2 regions of the Brevibacillus sp. MCWH genome follow, and region 2 is predicted to be linked to the other one. Evidence: predicted binding sites of a transcription regulator. Region 2 holds the regulator's gene; the other holds the start of a gene.
The links. Region 2 encodes NrdR, which represses ribonucleotide reductase genes. Its sites were predicted from a motif close to AACACNATATATNGTGTT; they were not measured.
Positions count from the first base shown of each region.

Region 1: the regulator NrdR is predicted to act here: its motif matches at 4,230-4,247, upstream of nrdJ (ribonucleoside-triphosphate reductase, adenosylcobalamin-dependent).

Region 1 covers NZ_SDLF01000008.1:30,456-37,774, reverse strand. The annotation lists gene accD (acetyl-CoA carboxylase, carboxyltransferase subunit beta) at 1-12, shown strand, start outside; gene accA (acetyl-CoA carboxylase carboxyl transferase subunit alpha) at 15-971, shown strand; gene pfkA (6-phosphofructokinase) at 1,219-2,178, shown strand; gene pyk (pyruvate kinase) at 2,221-3,975, shown strand; gene nrdJ (ribonucleoside-triphosphate reductase, adenosylcobalamin-dependent) at 4,344-6,599, shown strand; gene ETC00_RS09390 (acyl-CoA thioesterase) at 6,752-7,183, shown strand; gene ETC00_RS09385 (FxsA family protein) at 7,185-7,319, shown strand, end outside.
Region 2 covers NZ_SDLF01000015.1:74,128-81,446, reverse strand. The annotation lists gene ETC00_RS14040 (helix-turn-helix domain-containing protein) at 174-470, opposite strand; gene ETC00_RS14035 (HD-GYP domain-containing protein) at 574-1,704, opposite strand; gene nrdR (transcriptional regulator NrdR) at 1,843-2,319, shown strand; gene ETC00_RS14025 (replication initiation and membrane attachment family protein) at 2,483-3,934, shown strand; gene dnaI (primosomal protein DnaI) at 3,941-4,879, shown strand; gene ETC00_RS14015 (YdcF family protein) at 4,861-5,493, opposite strand; tRNA gene ETC00_RS14010 (tRNA-Ala) at 5,794-5,869, shown strand; gene ETC00_RS14005 (hypothetical protein) at 6,220-6,852, shown strand; gene ETC00_RS20955 (VanZ family protein) at 7,028-7,267, shown strand.

The sequences.
Region 1 (7,319 bases), on a different contig from region 2:
GAGGGAGTGTAGAAATGGCAGGCGAACTTCCCTTTGAGAAGCCGCTGGTGGAACTGCAGGAAAAGATCAAGGAACTGCGCAGGTTTACCGAGGAAAAAGGCATTGATTTTTCCGATGAAGTTGTTCGTTTGGAGAAAAAGGCCAAGGACCTGGCCGAGCAGATTTACGGCAATCTGACGCCTTGGCAGCGCGTGCAGATCGCCCGCCACCCCGAGCGGCCCACGACATTGGACTACATTCATCATATTTTCACAGATTTTCTGGAAGTGCACGGTGACCGCTGTTTTGGCGACGATCTGGCGATTGTCGGCGGCATTGCCAAACTGGACGGCCGTCCGGTCACAGTAGTCGGCCACCAGAAAGGAAAAGACACCAAGGAAAACATCAGCCGCAACTTTGGCATGGCCCATCCCGAAGGCTACCGCAAGGCGCTGCGGATCATGCAGCAGGCGGACAAATTCGGCCGCCCGATCATCTGCTTTATCAACACCTCGGGGGCATATCCCGGCAAAGCGGCTGAGGAGCGCGGCCAGAGTGAAGCGATTGCCCGCAACCTGCGGGAGATGGCCGGCTTCCGCGTACCGATCATCTGCGTCGTGATCGGCGAGGGCGGCAGCGGCGGCGCCTTGGCGATCGGCGTCGGCAACCGCGTCTACATGCTGGAAAACTCCACCTACTCGGTCATTTCGCCAGAAGGGGCGGCGGCCATTCTCTGGAAGGACGCCAGCCTGGCGATGCGCGCGGCGGAAACGATGAAGATTACCGCGCCCGACCTGCTGGAGCTGGGTGTGATCGACGGGATCATCGAGGAGCCGTTTGGTGGGGCACACCGCGATGTGGTCCAGCAGGCCAGCCGGGTCAAGGCGAAGCTGCTGGAAGGACTGGAACAGCTCGACCGGTTGAGTCCGGAACAACTGATACAGGATCGCTACGAGAAGTTTAAACAGATTGGTGCCTACGCCTCCTTCTGATCCAGAGGAGGCGTTTTTTGCTTTTTTCTGCGCGAAAAATCTGCTAAAATCGTATTCGGACGCGGAATTTGTCAGATCATTCAAAAAGTATGGCACATATTCCGCAATGAGTGTAACAGATATAAATCCGGAACTGATACAGCATGTATCAAAGGCTCTTTGGCACATACTGTTTCTGTTTCAAGACATGCTAATGACGATAAGAAGGGTCGTTGGGCCTTTGTTTAGGACAGGAGAGGTGGTTTCCATGCAGAAAATCGCAGTATTGACCAGTGGCGGAGATTCTCCGGGGATGAACGCGGCGATTCGCGCCGCCGTTCGACGTGCCGCCTATCACGGCGTGCAGATGTACGGAGTGTACCACGGGTACGAAGGGCTGATGCGCGGCCATATCCAGGAGATGACGCTGGGGTCAGTCGGGGACATTATCCATCGGGGAGGAACCATCCTCTTTTCGGCCCGCAGTGAAGAGTTTAAAACAGAGGCAGGACAGGAGAAGGCGGTACGCCAACTGCACGAGCACGGCATCGAAGGTTTGATCGTGATCGGTGGCGACGGTTCCTTCCGCGGGGCGCAGAAGCTGACGGAGAAAGGCATTCCCACCATCGGCGTGCCCGGCACCATCGACAACGACATTCCGTGTACCGATTTCACCATCGGATTTGACACCGCGCTCAATACGATTGTGGAAGCGATCGACAAAATCCGCGACACCGCCACTTCGCACGAGCGCACCTACATCATCGAAGTAATGGGGCGCGACGCCGGAGATTTGGCGCTGTGGGCCGGTCTGGCGGCAGGTGCGGAATCAATTATCATTCCGGAAGCAGACCATGACATGAACGACATCATCGAACGGCTGCACGCTGGAAACCGCCGCGGCAAGAAGCACTCGATCATCATCGTGGCGGAAGGCGTCGGCAGCGCTGCCACCTACGCAGAGGAAATCAAGCAGCGGACCGGCTGGGAAACCAGGGTGACCGTGCTCGGCCACATCCAGCGGGGCGGTTCGCCGACTGCGTTTGACCGCATGCTGGCCAGCCGCATGGGGGCGGCGGCCGTTGACCTGCTGTTGGAAGGAAAGCGGGACCGAATGGTCGGCATCCGCAACAACCAGATCGTCGACGTCGATTTCAAGGATGCGTTGGCGCAAAAGCACCAGCTCGACTTGTCCATCTATCAGTTGGCGCGCACGCTGTCCATTTAGTACGGCGTATATTGACAGCTTGTTTCATAGGAGGGACGCACAGTGCTGCGTAAGGCGAAAATCGTATGTACCATCGGACCGGCGAGCGAGTCGGTCGAGACTCTGAAAAAACTGATCCACGCCGGCATGAACGTGGCCCGGCTCAACTTTTCCCACGGTTCCCACGAGGAGCATGCCGCCCGGATCGCCAACATCCGGCAGGCGGCCCGGGAGACGGGCAAGCAGGTGGCCATCCTGCTGGATACCAAGGGACCGGAAATCCGTACCGGCACGCTGGCTGTGGATGCAGTGGAACTGCAGGAGGGCCAGACGATCGTGCTGACCACAGAGGACGTGCCCGGCACGGCGGAACGCATCTCGATCACCTATGCCGATCTGCCGCGCGACGTGAAGAAGGGCGACACGATCCTGATCGACGACGGGCTGATCGGTCTGACCGTGGAAGCGGTAGAGGGGCATGAGATCATCTGCCGCATCAAGAACGGCGGCACGCTGAAAAGCAAAAAGGGCGTCAACGTGCCGGGCGTCAAGATCAACCTGCCGGGGATTACGGAAAAGGATGCACAGGATATCGAATTCGGCATCCGGCAGGGCGTCGATTTTATCGCTGCCTCGTTTGTGCGCAAGGCCGCCGACATCCTGGAGATTCGCGAAATTCTGGAACGCCACGGCGTTCACATTGACATCATCGCCAAGATTGAGAACGAGGAAGGCGTGGACAACGTAGACGAAATTCTCGCCGTTTCCGACGGACTGATGGTGGCCCGCGGCGACCTGGGCGTGGAAATTCCGGCGGAGGAAGTGCCGCTGGTGCAGAAAAAACTGATCAAGAAGTGCAACGAATTAGGCAAACCGGTCATCACCGCGACGCAGATGCTCGACTCGATGCAGCGCAATCCTCGCCCCACCCGGGCGGAGGCAAGCGACGTGGCCAACGCCATCTTTGACGGCACGGACGCGATCATGCTCTCCGGCGAAACGGCAGCCGGCAAATATCCGGTAGAGTCGGTGGAGACGATGAACCGGATTGCGCTCAGAGCGGAGCAGGAACTGAATTACCGGGAGATTTTGTACAACCAGGCTGTGCAAAAGCAGATGACCATTACAGACGCGATCAGCCAGGCCGTGGCCAACGCCGCGCTCGACCTGGATGCGGCGGCCATCATCACGGCGACGGAGAGCGGTCATACCGCGCGCATGGTCTCCAAGTACCGTCCCAAAGCGCCGATCGTCGCAGTTACGCCGCACGCTGAAGTGGTGCGCCGTCTCGCGCTCGTCAACGGGGTCTACCCGGTGCTTGGACCAATGGCCAATACGACTGACGAAATGCTGGAGCTGTCCGTGCAGCAGTCGCTGGAGGCGGGGTATGTCCGCCACGGTGATCTCGTGGTCATCACGGCGGGCGTGCCGGTGCGTGAAGTAGGCACCACCAACCTGATGAAAATTCACGTCATCGGCGACATTGTGGCGAAGGGACAAGGCATCGGGCGCAAGGTGGTGACCGGCCGGGTCGTGGTTGCACGCTCGGCGAAGGAAGCGCTGGAGAAGATGCAGGAAGGCAGCATCCTCGTGACGATTGGAACGGAATCGGACATGATCGGCGCATTTGAAAAGGCGGGCGCGGTCATTACCGAAGAGGGCGGACTCACCTCTCACGCCGCCATTGTCGGGCTCAACCTCAACGTCCCGGTCATCGTCGGCGTCACGCGTGCTACGGAACTGCTGAAAGACGGTCAAATCGTCACAGTCGACTCCGAACGCGGCCACATTTACACTGGACATGCCCGAGTGCTGTAAAGAATTGCTATAAATACCCTGAATCTGGGAGGGGGATGGAACGCGTCCCCCTCGTTTTGTCATGCCGCTTTTTCGATATGCCTCATCGTTCTGCCCTGTCCATACTGCACGGTGGACAGGGCGGTTTTCTTTTCGGGCACGCTAAGTGCAGGAGGGGGGCTGAAAAACGACAAAAAATCTGCTAAAATGAGGACTTCGTGAGCGTGTTTTCTCCCGGCAGGCGAACAGCCTTGTCAAGTCCCTTTTTTCACAAAAACACTACATATTGTGTTGTCGAAAAATATTGCACACAACATATAGAAAAAACTATTGAGTTTTTGCGGGAAAAGGGGTTAACTAGAGATGATAGTATTGAAGGAGGAACCGACATGTTGGCTACAGAGACGAGAACCCGTTTTTTGCGGGATGAATTTCTGGACCGTTACCCCGATTTCCCGCCGCACATGAATGCACTGGGACAATTCGTTTATTATCGGACGTATTCCCGTTTTCTTCCGGAAAAAGGCAGACGGGAGACTTGGAAAGAAACCTGTCGCCGTTCGGTGGATTACAATATCAAGCTGGCCTATCAGCATCTGCAAAAGATCGGGCTAACCCCTGATCTGCAGGAACTGGAGAAGGAAGCGGAAGGACTGTTTGATAACATGTTCAATCTCAGACAGTTCCTGTCCGGCCGCACCCTCTGGGTGGGCGGAGCGGAAAACGGCGTAGCTGATTTGTATCCGCTGGCCAATTTCAACTGTTCATTCCTGAACATCAAATCCTGGGAGGATCTGTGCGACCTGTTCTACCTGCTGTTGGTGGGAACAGGCGTCGGCTTCAAGTGCACGAAGGAGATGGCGGCAGGACTCTCGCCGATCCGCACCAATGTTACCCTGCTTTCCTCGGAGTACAAGCCCCTGCCCAAACACCAGCGGCTGGAGCGCTCCGAACTGAAAGTGCTGGAAAACGGCTTTGCCAAAATCTACGTCGGTGACAGCAAGGAAGGCTGGGTCGAGTCGCTGCGCCTCTACCTGGACATCCTGACGAAAAAGGAATATGAGCACATCCATACTGTGAAAATCTCCTACAACAGCGTCCGCCCCAAAGGGGAGCGGCTGAAGCGCTTCGGCGGTACGGCCAGCGGCCACGAACCGCTTCGCGAAATGTTTGAGGGCATCGACAAGGTGCTGAAAAACAAAATCGATCCGTATCTGGAGCCAATTGAAAGCGACGAGAAGGGCTACGGAAAGGTGCGTCCGATCCACATTCTCGACATCGGCAACTTGATCGGAGCCAACGTCGTGGTGGGGGGCGTACGCCGTACGGCGGAGATCTTCCTGTTTGACCATGACGACTATGAGTGCCTGTTTGCCAAATACGGCATCAACGGATTCTGGACAGAAGAGCAGCTCGCTCATCACCGCATGGTGGGCGAACTGTTGGGCGATCGGAAGCCGTCCTGGTTTGACACGATTCAAAAGGTGGGAGACGGCCGCTTTGGACTGGATCATCGCCGCATGTCCAACAACTCCATTGCCTTCACGAAACAGCCGAGCCGGGAATTTTTGCACCTCGTCTTTACGATGATGCAGATGGAAGGCGAGCCGGGCTTCATCAACCTGGAAGAGGCCAACCGGCGCCGTCCTAACGCGGAGGGGCTCAACCCGTGTGCGGAAATTCTGCTCGACTCCTACGGCGTGTGCAACCTGACCACCGTCAATCTGGTGCAGTTCGTCAAGGAAAGCCCGGATGGCTCCAAATACCTGGATCTGGACGGCCTGTTGGACGCGCAGCGCAGATCGGCCCGCGCCGGACTGCGCATGACGCTGGTGACGCTGGAACTGCCTCACTGGGACAGGGTGCAGCAGCGTGACCGTCTGCTCGGCACGTCGCTGACCGGAGTAAAGGACGCCATCGCTTCGCTCGGATACACCGAGGAGCAGGAGGTGGAACTGCTTCGTCTGCTCGGTAAAGCTGCGCGTGAGGAAGCAAATCGCTACGCATACGAGCTGCGCGTCAACGCGCCGCTGTTGGTGACCACGGTGAAGCCGGAGGGCACGCTCTCCCAGGTGGCCGGCGGTGTATCCAGCGGTCTGCACTGGTCCCACTCGCCGTACTACATCCGCCGCATTCGGATCAACGCCGAAGATCCGCTGGCAAAAGCGGTTCAGGCGTTGGGCTGGAGAGTCCATCCGGAAGTGGGCACGCCGGGCGACACCCACGAGGAGCGCATGGCCAACGCCCGTACGCTGGTGATCGACTTTCCGGTGGCTTCCGGAGCCAAGGAGACCAAGGAACAGGTCAGCGCCAGACGGCAGTTTGAGACCTATTTCCGCTTCCAGAAAGAGTATACGGAGCACAACTCCTCCAACACGATTACGGTTCGGCCGGAAGAGTGGGGCGAGGTGGAAGAGATCGTCTACTCCAACTGGGACAACTTCGTCGGTGTGTCGTTCCTGCAGCTCGACGGGGGCACGTACCAGCTTGCTCCGTACGAAGCCTGCACCAAAGAGGAGTACGAAGCGCTGAAAGCGTCGATGAAGCCGTTTGACCCGGCCATCCTGCAGCAGTTTGAGAACGGCGGCGATTCCGACCTGGTGACGGCGGAATCGTGCGAAGGCGGCGCGTGCCCGATCCGCTAACGCCCCCGTATTACAGCAACCAAAACCGGAGAAGAAACGAACTGCTTCGTTCTTCGCCGGTTTTTTTGTCCGTCCGCAAGGGAAAGGAGGCGGCGGAAAGCAGGTTTTATCGCAGGACTGTGGTACAATAACAGGAGAAAGGGGCGGTTGCATTGAGTGCGGTTGTACATACTCACCGACTGCAGGTGAGGTACGGCGAAACGGATCAGATGGGCGTGGTCTATCACGCCAACTATCTGACCTGGTTTGAAGTGGGGCGGACGGAGTTTCTTCGCCACTCGGGGCTAACCTATCGCGAGTTGGAGGAAAAAGGGGTGCTGCTGCCGGTCGCGGAGGCGACGCTTCGGTACAAGCTGCCGGCGCGGTACGATGACTGGGTGGAAATACGCACGCGGATCGAAGAGCTGACGCCGGTGCGGCTGACATTTGCCTACGAGGTGTACCGCATCCCGGACGAGACGCTGCTGGTGTCCGGCAAAACGATGCACGCCTTCACGACGCCGACGATGAAACCGATTCGTCTCTCCCGTGCGGAACCGGACGTCTATGCCTGGCTCCTGGCTCAGTACGAAGGAGGAGCGTAGCATGCTGTTTCGCATCCTTGTGGTCTTGTTTGTCGTCGTGCCGGCGATTGAGCTGTGGGGTCTGATCGCGGTAGGCAAAGTGATTGGCGGCTGGAACACGGTGGCGCTGGTGATCCTGACCGGACTGGTTGGCGCC
Region 2 (7,319 bases):
ATGGGAACAACACAAGTGGGTAGTCTTGTCTATATTACCACCTAAGAGGCATTTGAGTATTCTCTTTCTCTTACTGGGGAATTTTCGCTTGATTTTTTTGAGGAACTTTCTTTTGATCTTGACAGTAATCGGGTACAATGCTGCCACATTCTCCATCACACGATACTTTTTTCTTACACCTCCCGCATCCAGATTTCCAAACACTTTTTTAGAATTTCGTTCTCCCGTTTCAATTTTTTCACATGTCGATCTTGATCGATGTACTCTGGACGTCGTCCACGCTGATCCAAAAGACCGAACTCCCCAAGTTGTTTGTATTTCCGCATCCATTTTTTTACTCGATCCTTATCCTGGATTCCTAAATGCTCAGTGATACGTCTGTATGTCCACTTCTCCTCTACATGCAATCGTATTGCCTCCATTTTCAACGACAAAGGATAATGCTTGAACTTTTGACCTTTGATAGCCATAAAAAATTCACCCCTTAAAGTAACATCGGTTATCCCAAGGGGTTTTTCCAATGTCTACTTTAAGGGGTGCACTCTACACAGCCAGGCGGGGTTATTATGTGACTCAATTCGCACTGGGCTGCACAAGCCCTTCGAGCGAGAACAATTCTTCGTCTTCAAAGCCGACGATAAACAGGTTGATCTGCGACTTCAGATCCAGTTCGTAGGGCACACGCAAGTCGTTGCCGCGGCCGTCCTTCAAGACGCGGACAGTGGGACGGTGGCAGTAGTCCGGGTCGACCCGGCAGACGACGCCCACCTCGCCGGTGTTCAGCACGACGCTGCTGCCGATCGGGAAGACGGCGATGTGCTTGCTGAAGGCTTTGATCAGATGATGCTCAAACAGGTGTCCACCCGCTCCGAAGAGGTATTCCAGCGCGTCCTGCGGCATGTACCGTTTGCGCCATGGGCGTGGAGACGTGAGCGAATCGTAGACGTCACAGATGCCGACGATCTGCGCGTACTCGTGAATGTTCTTGCCTTTCAACCCCTGCGGGTAGCCGCTGCCGTCCAACCGCTCGTGGTGCTGCAGGCAGACGTGTGCGGACAACAGCGAGATGTCATGCTGCTTGCGCAGGAGGTTGAATCCCAGCATGGTGTGCTGCTTGGCGATCTCCTGCTCTTCGTCGTTCCAGCGCTCCTGCTTTTGCAACAATTCCGGCGGCAGCTGCACCTTGCCGATGTCGTGAAGCATCGCGCCGATGCTCAAATCCATCAGTTGGCTGCGGCTGTAGCCTAGCGACATGCCGACTGCTGCTGCCAGCACCGCCACGTTGACCGAGTGATGGTAGAGCGAGGGAGAATGGGTAGAAATACTGGTCAGATGGAGCAAGAGCTGATGATTGCCCATCATGTCGTCCAAGATGGAATTGCATGCCTGCTGAAAGAGAAGCCCCATTTCGTTGAGCGAAACCTTTCGGGCCAGCTTGTTCGAGTTGGTGATTTGCTTGACAGTTTTGACAATCGCTTCAACGGCAGTCTGGCGGGTTTCCGGCCGGATGACCTCCTCCACGACGATGTCTTCCGTACGCTCGTCTTCTACGTACAGCGAGTCGATGCCGGCGCGGGTCAGCCCATTAATCAGCCGTTCCGTAAGGGTGACGCCTACCCCTAGTAACGTTTTCCCATCTTCGGTAAAGATCGTACGGCCCACCTTCATCCCCGGGCGGGCTTGTCTTACTGAAACTAAGCGCATAGGAATCCCTCCAACTTGTACTTAAATTTTACTCCAATTGGCTCAGACGTGAAATAGGTACAAGGATTGACTTGACTTCCGGCGGGAAATTGAGGGACACTGAATGAAAGTACCGTCATAATTGGAGTTGATTCCGCAATGCGCTGTCCGTTTTGCGATTACAATGGGACCAGGGTACTAGATTCCCGACCCTTTAACAATAACAAATCCATTCGCCGCCGGCGCGAATGTGAAAAATGTGAACGCCGCTTTACCACGTTTGAGGTGGTAGAGGAGACGCCGCTGTTGATTATTAAAAAAGACGGCACCCGTGAAGAATTTAGCCGGGAAAAGGTGCTTCGCGGCCTGGTGCGGGCCTGTGAAAAGCGGCCGGTGCCGCTGGAAGTGTTGGAGAATGTCGTCAACGAGATCGAAAAGGAACTGCGCAGCAGCGGCCTGTCGGAAATTCCCAGCAAGGACGTCGGGGAAAAAGTGATGGAGCGGCTGTACCACGTCGACGAAGTGGCCTATGTCCGGTTCGCTTCCGTTTACCGTCAGTTCAAGGACATCAACGTGTTTATGAAGGAACTGGAAGAACTGCTGTCCCAGGCGCGCAAAACGGGGCAGGCGGAGTAAGGCAGCGGAGTGGGAAACCTATAATCAATCGGGTAGACGCCCTTGCGATGCGCAAGAGCGTCTTTCCTGCTGCCTTTTTTCCCCTTCATTCCGCTGTCGTATCTATCACCGGCCGGACATGATATAATAGGGAAACCAGACTAGTCAGGAAGGAAAAGGATCAATGCCTCGTCTCGTGTGGAACGAATTACTGCCGAAAGATCGATATCTGGTGCGGCTGGCACGTCCGCTCAGCTTTGCCGAAATGGGCTTCGTCACCCAGCTCTACCTGCCGATCATCGGTGTGGAGTCGTTTTCTCTCTACCAACTGCTGGTGCACGAGGTGCAGGAGGCGAACGGAGCGGCGGTGGAAAGCACGCATCGCAGCCTGATGCTGATGACCGATCTCTCGCTAGACCGCTTGCTGGCGGCGCGGGAGCGGCTGGAGGCACTGGGCCTTTTGGCTGTTCGCAGGCGGGAGAATCAGCAGCGGGACTATTTTTACGAATACCTGGTAAAACCGCCGCTGACGCCAAACGAGTTTTTTGCCGACTACGTGCTGTCCGTGATGTTATTGAACAAAATCGAAAACGTCCGCTTCCGGCAGCTGCGGCAGCGGTACGCCGACCCGCTGGGAGCCGCTCTGGAACAGGAGTACCCGGTGGCGGAGACGGTGACCAAGGATTTTTACGAAGTGTTTCAATCGTTAAAACCGTCCGAGTTGGAAGTGCACAAAGGATCGGAGCGGGAACAGTTTCTCGCGCAGATGGAGACCCGCTATCCGGCGGCTCCGATGAAGTCGGATGTTGAAGCAGCGGTCCACCACCGGCTCAGCGCTTCCTCACTGCGCCACTACCTGCCGGACAACGCCTCCCCGGACAAGGTTTTTTCCGGAGACAGCGTGGAGTTTTTGTACAAGCTGTTCCACTTTTATCAACTGGACAGTTGGGGATTGGGGCAGGAACTGCGCGACTGGACCCTGTACAAACCGGACGGCAGCCTGGACAAGGATGTCCTGCGCAAGCGGCTGGTGCAGCGCTACACGGACGACAAGCTGCACCGCACACCGGCGACGTCTGCCCCGGGCGATGACGAGTGGGGGCCTGGCCGCCTGCCGGAACCGGGCAGCGAAGCGTTTGCCCGCGTCTGCCGGCAGCTCTCGCCCCTGTCCCTGTTGGAGCGGGTGGTAGGCGGCCGGGTGAGCCGGGTCTTTTTGGAACGGGCGGAAAATCTGGTGTTTGGCGACGGGCTGACCGTGGAGGTGGCCAATGCGCTGCTGCTTCACACGCTGCAGAGCATGCAGATGGAACTGCCCAAAGCCTACATGGAGACGATCCGCGACAGTTGGAAGGCGAAGCGGATCACGACCGTGGACGAAGCCGTGCGGCAGATCCTGGAGCGCGCCGACCAGCGGGCGCAGCACACGGAAAAGGCGAAGCGGCCGAAGCGGGAAACAGACACCGCTGTTCGCCGCAGCGGCCGCCCCATCCTGCAGGACAAGCTGCCTGCTTCCGTGGAATGGCAGCTTTCTCAGGAGCGCGAACCGCAGGAGACGGTCAAAGGTCAGTCCATCCAGGACGATCCCGAGTTGAAAACCATGTTGGAATCGCTGCGCAGACGGCAGAGAGGAGTGTGATGAGGGATGGAATCGATCAGCCAATTCATGCAGGAACTGGCCAAGCGGACGCCGCGCCACCTGCTGACGCCGGAGCAGCAGTTGGACAAGATGTTTCGCTCCTCCGCCTATTTGCAGTCGTTTCAACAGGCACACCCAGACTTGTCCCGCGACGACTACCTGCGGGCCCTGTCCGGCGTCTACACGGCGGTAAAGGAGCAGTACTGGTGTGAGCACTGTCCGGGACTGGAACAGTGCCCCAACCTGGTCAAGGGCCACCGGAGCCAGCTCAGCGTGAGAAACGGGGCCATCGTCAGCGCCATCTCTCCCTGCGACAAGCAGCAGGCGTATGAGGAAGACATGCGCCGCCGCCGCTTGATGCGCAGCTACTACGTCTCCGAGGAGACGATGGCCGCCAGCTTTGACCGGCTGGAACTGGACCAGGCAAACAGGGCGGCTGTAGCAGCGGCCATCCGGTTTTGCCAGACGGTCGGCAGCGGCGAACGGGTAAAGGGACTGTATCTGCACGGGCCGTTTGGCGTGGGCAAAAGCTACATCATGGGGGCGATCGCCCGCGAGCTGTCGGAGCGCAACATCGCTTCGCTCATGGTGTACGTGCCCGATTTTGTCCGTGAGATGAAGGATTCGCTGTCCGATCAGTCATACGCCGGCAAGCTGGAGCTTTTAAAGGAGGTGCCCGTGCTCATCCTGGACGACATCGGCGCCGAAAACCTCACCCCCTGGGTGCGCGATGAAGTGCTGGGCGTCATCCTCAACCAGCGTGTCAACAACCACCTGCCGACGCTGTTCACCTCCAACTACTCGCTGGAGGAATTGGAGGAGCATCTTTCCATCTCCAACGGCAACCGGATTGAACGAACAAAGGCGGCCCGCATCATGGAGCGGATCCGCCATTACGTGGACGTGTATTTGATCATGCGCAAGAATCAGCGCATCGAAAGCTGACTCCCCAGATACGTAAGCCGCCATTTGGTGTACGCCAGCACCTCTCGCACCAAGTGATACGGCCTGTACATCACGTTGGACTTCGTCCCGACGGGGTGGGCGGATATGCCCAGCGCTCGCGTCATGTCCATCGCCCGGGCGAGGTGATAGTCGTGGCTGACGACGAGCGCGTTGTGCAGGCCGTTTTGCTGCATGATCTGCCGGCTGAACAGCAGGTTTTCATACGTGTTGGTCGCCTCGGATTCCATCAGGATGCGGTCGGCCGGCACGCCCTGCTCCACCAGGTAATTGCGCATGACCTGAGCCTCTGTCACGCCTTTGCCGTCACCCAGTCCGCCCGAGACGATCAGGGTGGGCACGTATCCTTCCCGGTATAACTGCAGTGCCAAATCCAGCCGCTCCCGCAGCCCCGGACTGGGCTGGTCTCCCCACACGGCCGCTCCCAGCACGATGGCCACGTCCGCTTTTTGCGGTGCAGCGCTGCGGCTCGTCTGATCGATCCGCCACAAAACGTAACCCGCCCACAGCGCGGCCGCCGCCAGGCAGACGGCTGCCCAGATGCGCAGGTGTTTTTTCCAGGGGTGTACGATTGGGATGGATGATGTCGGTATCATGAGTATCCTCCGGTTGCCAAGGATTTTTGAGCGTTTCGGATGATTGTGCTGTTCGCAATATGCGAGTCCAAAGTGTTGTCGGTCGGTGTGCGTATGCCGTGCAGCAGTCAGCCGAGTGTGTTCCTATGTACATATACGGAAGAGATGGCCCGTCCGTTACGCTTGGTGGGCACGTGCAGGGCGGGTCGTTTCGTCAGGGTGAAAAAAATTTTTAAAATCCTATTGATCTTTGAAGACAGCATGTGCTATAATCAATCTCGTGGTAAGGAACGAGATGTTCCAAAGGAAACAATGAAATACGGGGCATTAGCTCAGCTGGGAGAGCGCTACACTGGCAGTGTAGAGGTCAGCGGTTCGAACCCGCTATGCTCCACCATACGATGAAGGAAACCCTTGGGAAACCAAGGGTTTTTGTTATTTCCAGGGGAGTTGGGAGATTGAGGATGTCAATAATTCGTATTAGATCGAGCAAAAGAAGCGAAACAGACAGTCCTCAAAGGAATGTCAAGCAGTTACGAAGCTGCAATGGACCAGGAAGCACCCCTTTGAATGCATATTTGCTCAAAATTCTTTGCAATCCCTAGTCGAATGGCAATATCTTTCTGGCATCAACAGACACCTTTCAGCGTGCATGAATAGAAATATGCAAATAATTTTCTGTAAGCACTTGAAATATATTACAATTTCCGCTATGATTTGGAAGTGTGTTAACAAAGGAGGGATAATATGAAATCGTTTGGTAAGGTGTCAAACTTCGTATCATCTCTACTTGCATTAATACTCGTATTTGGGGCAGGCGGAGGGGTATCCGCTTATTCTTCAGAATTGACACAAAAACAAAAAGAAGCGTATCACAAGCAATATGTTGAAATCGTCAAAGAGGTAAATGCGGAGTATCCTAATGCAAATTTGGAAGTTGTACCTTTGCATAAGTTTTCTGAGGAAGATTGGGTTGAACCCGATGAATTTCGAAAATTAGCAATTGCGAGGGCAAATCCAACTGTAACGATAACTGAATCTGTGCCCGCTGAAGGACCATCCCTTGGTGTTCAAGCTGTTTCAAAAACGAAATCAGCAACGATTGATGCTAACGGTACGGCTGTAACGATAAGCATTACGGGTTCGTTTGAAACAGAATATAATCCTTATGCGAATAGACAAGTGTTTGCTGGAATTAATTCTATCACCTCGAAAGCATCAAAAGGAACTTGGACACAAACAGGGTATGTGCCGAGACTAATCGATGGCGGTCGTACTTATGAGATTACTGTTGGGGGAAAATTAACCCTGAATGGCATTACTTCAAATCACAATATAACTGTAGAATTTTATTGCAGTGCGACTGGTGGGGTTAGCTGATAATTTACAAAATGTATTTGATTATTTAATAAATAAGGAAAGGTGGATACCATGTTTACCTTTCCTTATTGTTTTTGGTATTAGGAAACAGGAAAAAGATCAATGTCGCTCCAAGTCTCGCAAGCATGGAAAGCAAAAATGACACCGGAGGGAACACTTTGCCTACAGAAATATTTTGGGGAATATTATTGCGTTCTGTCCATTAGGGTTCTTAATCCCTGCTATTTTTACAAAGTTCCGGAAAGTTTCCAAGACGTTGTTGATCTGTTTCATCAGTGTAATTGGAATTGAGGTTTTTCAATTTGTTACAATGTTGGGTTTTTTTGATGTTGATGATATCATGTTGAATATGACAGGTTGTATAATTGGATATCTTATATATGGTGGGCTTAGAAATCTTAACCAGGAATCATAGCAAACTTGAATTTCGAAATTAACAACTCTATGAAAACGTACAAAAGAGTGCG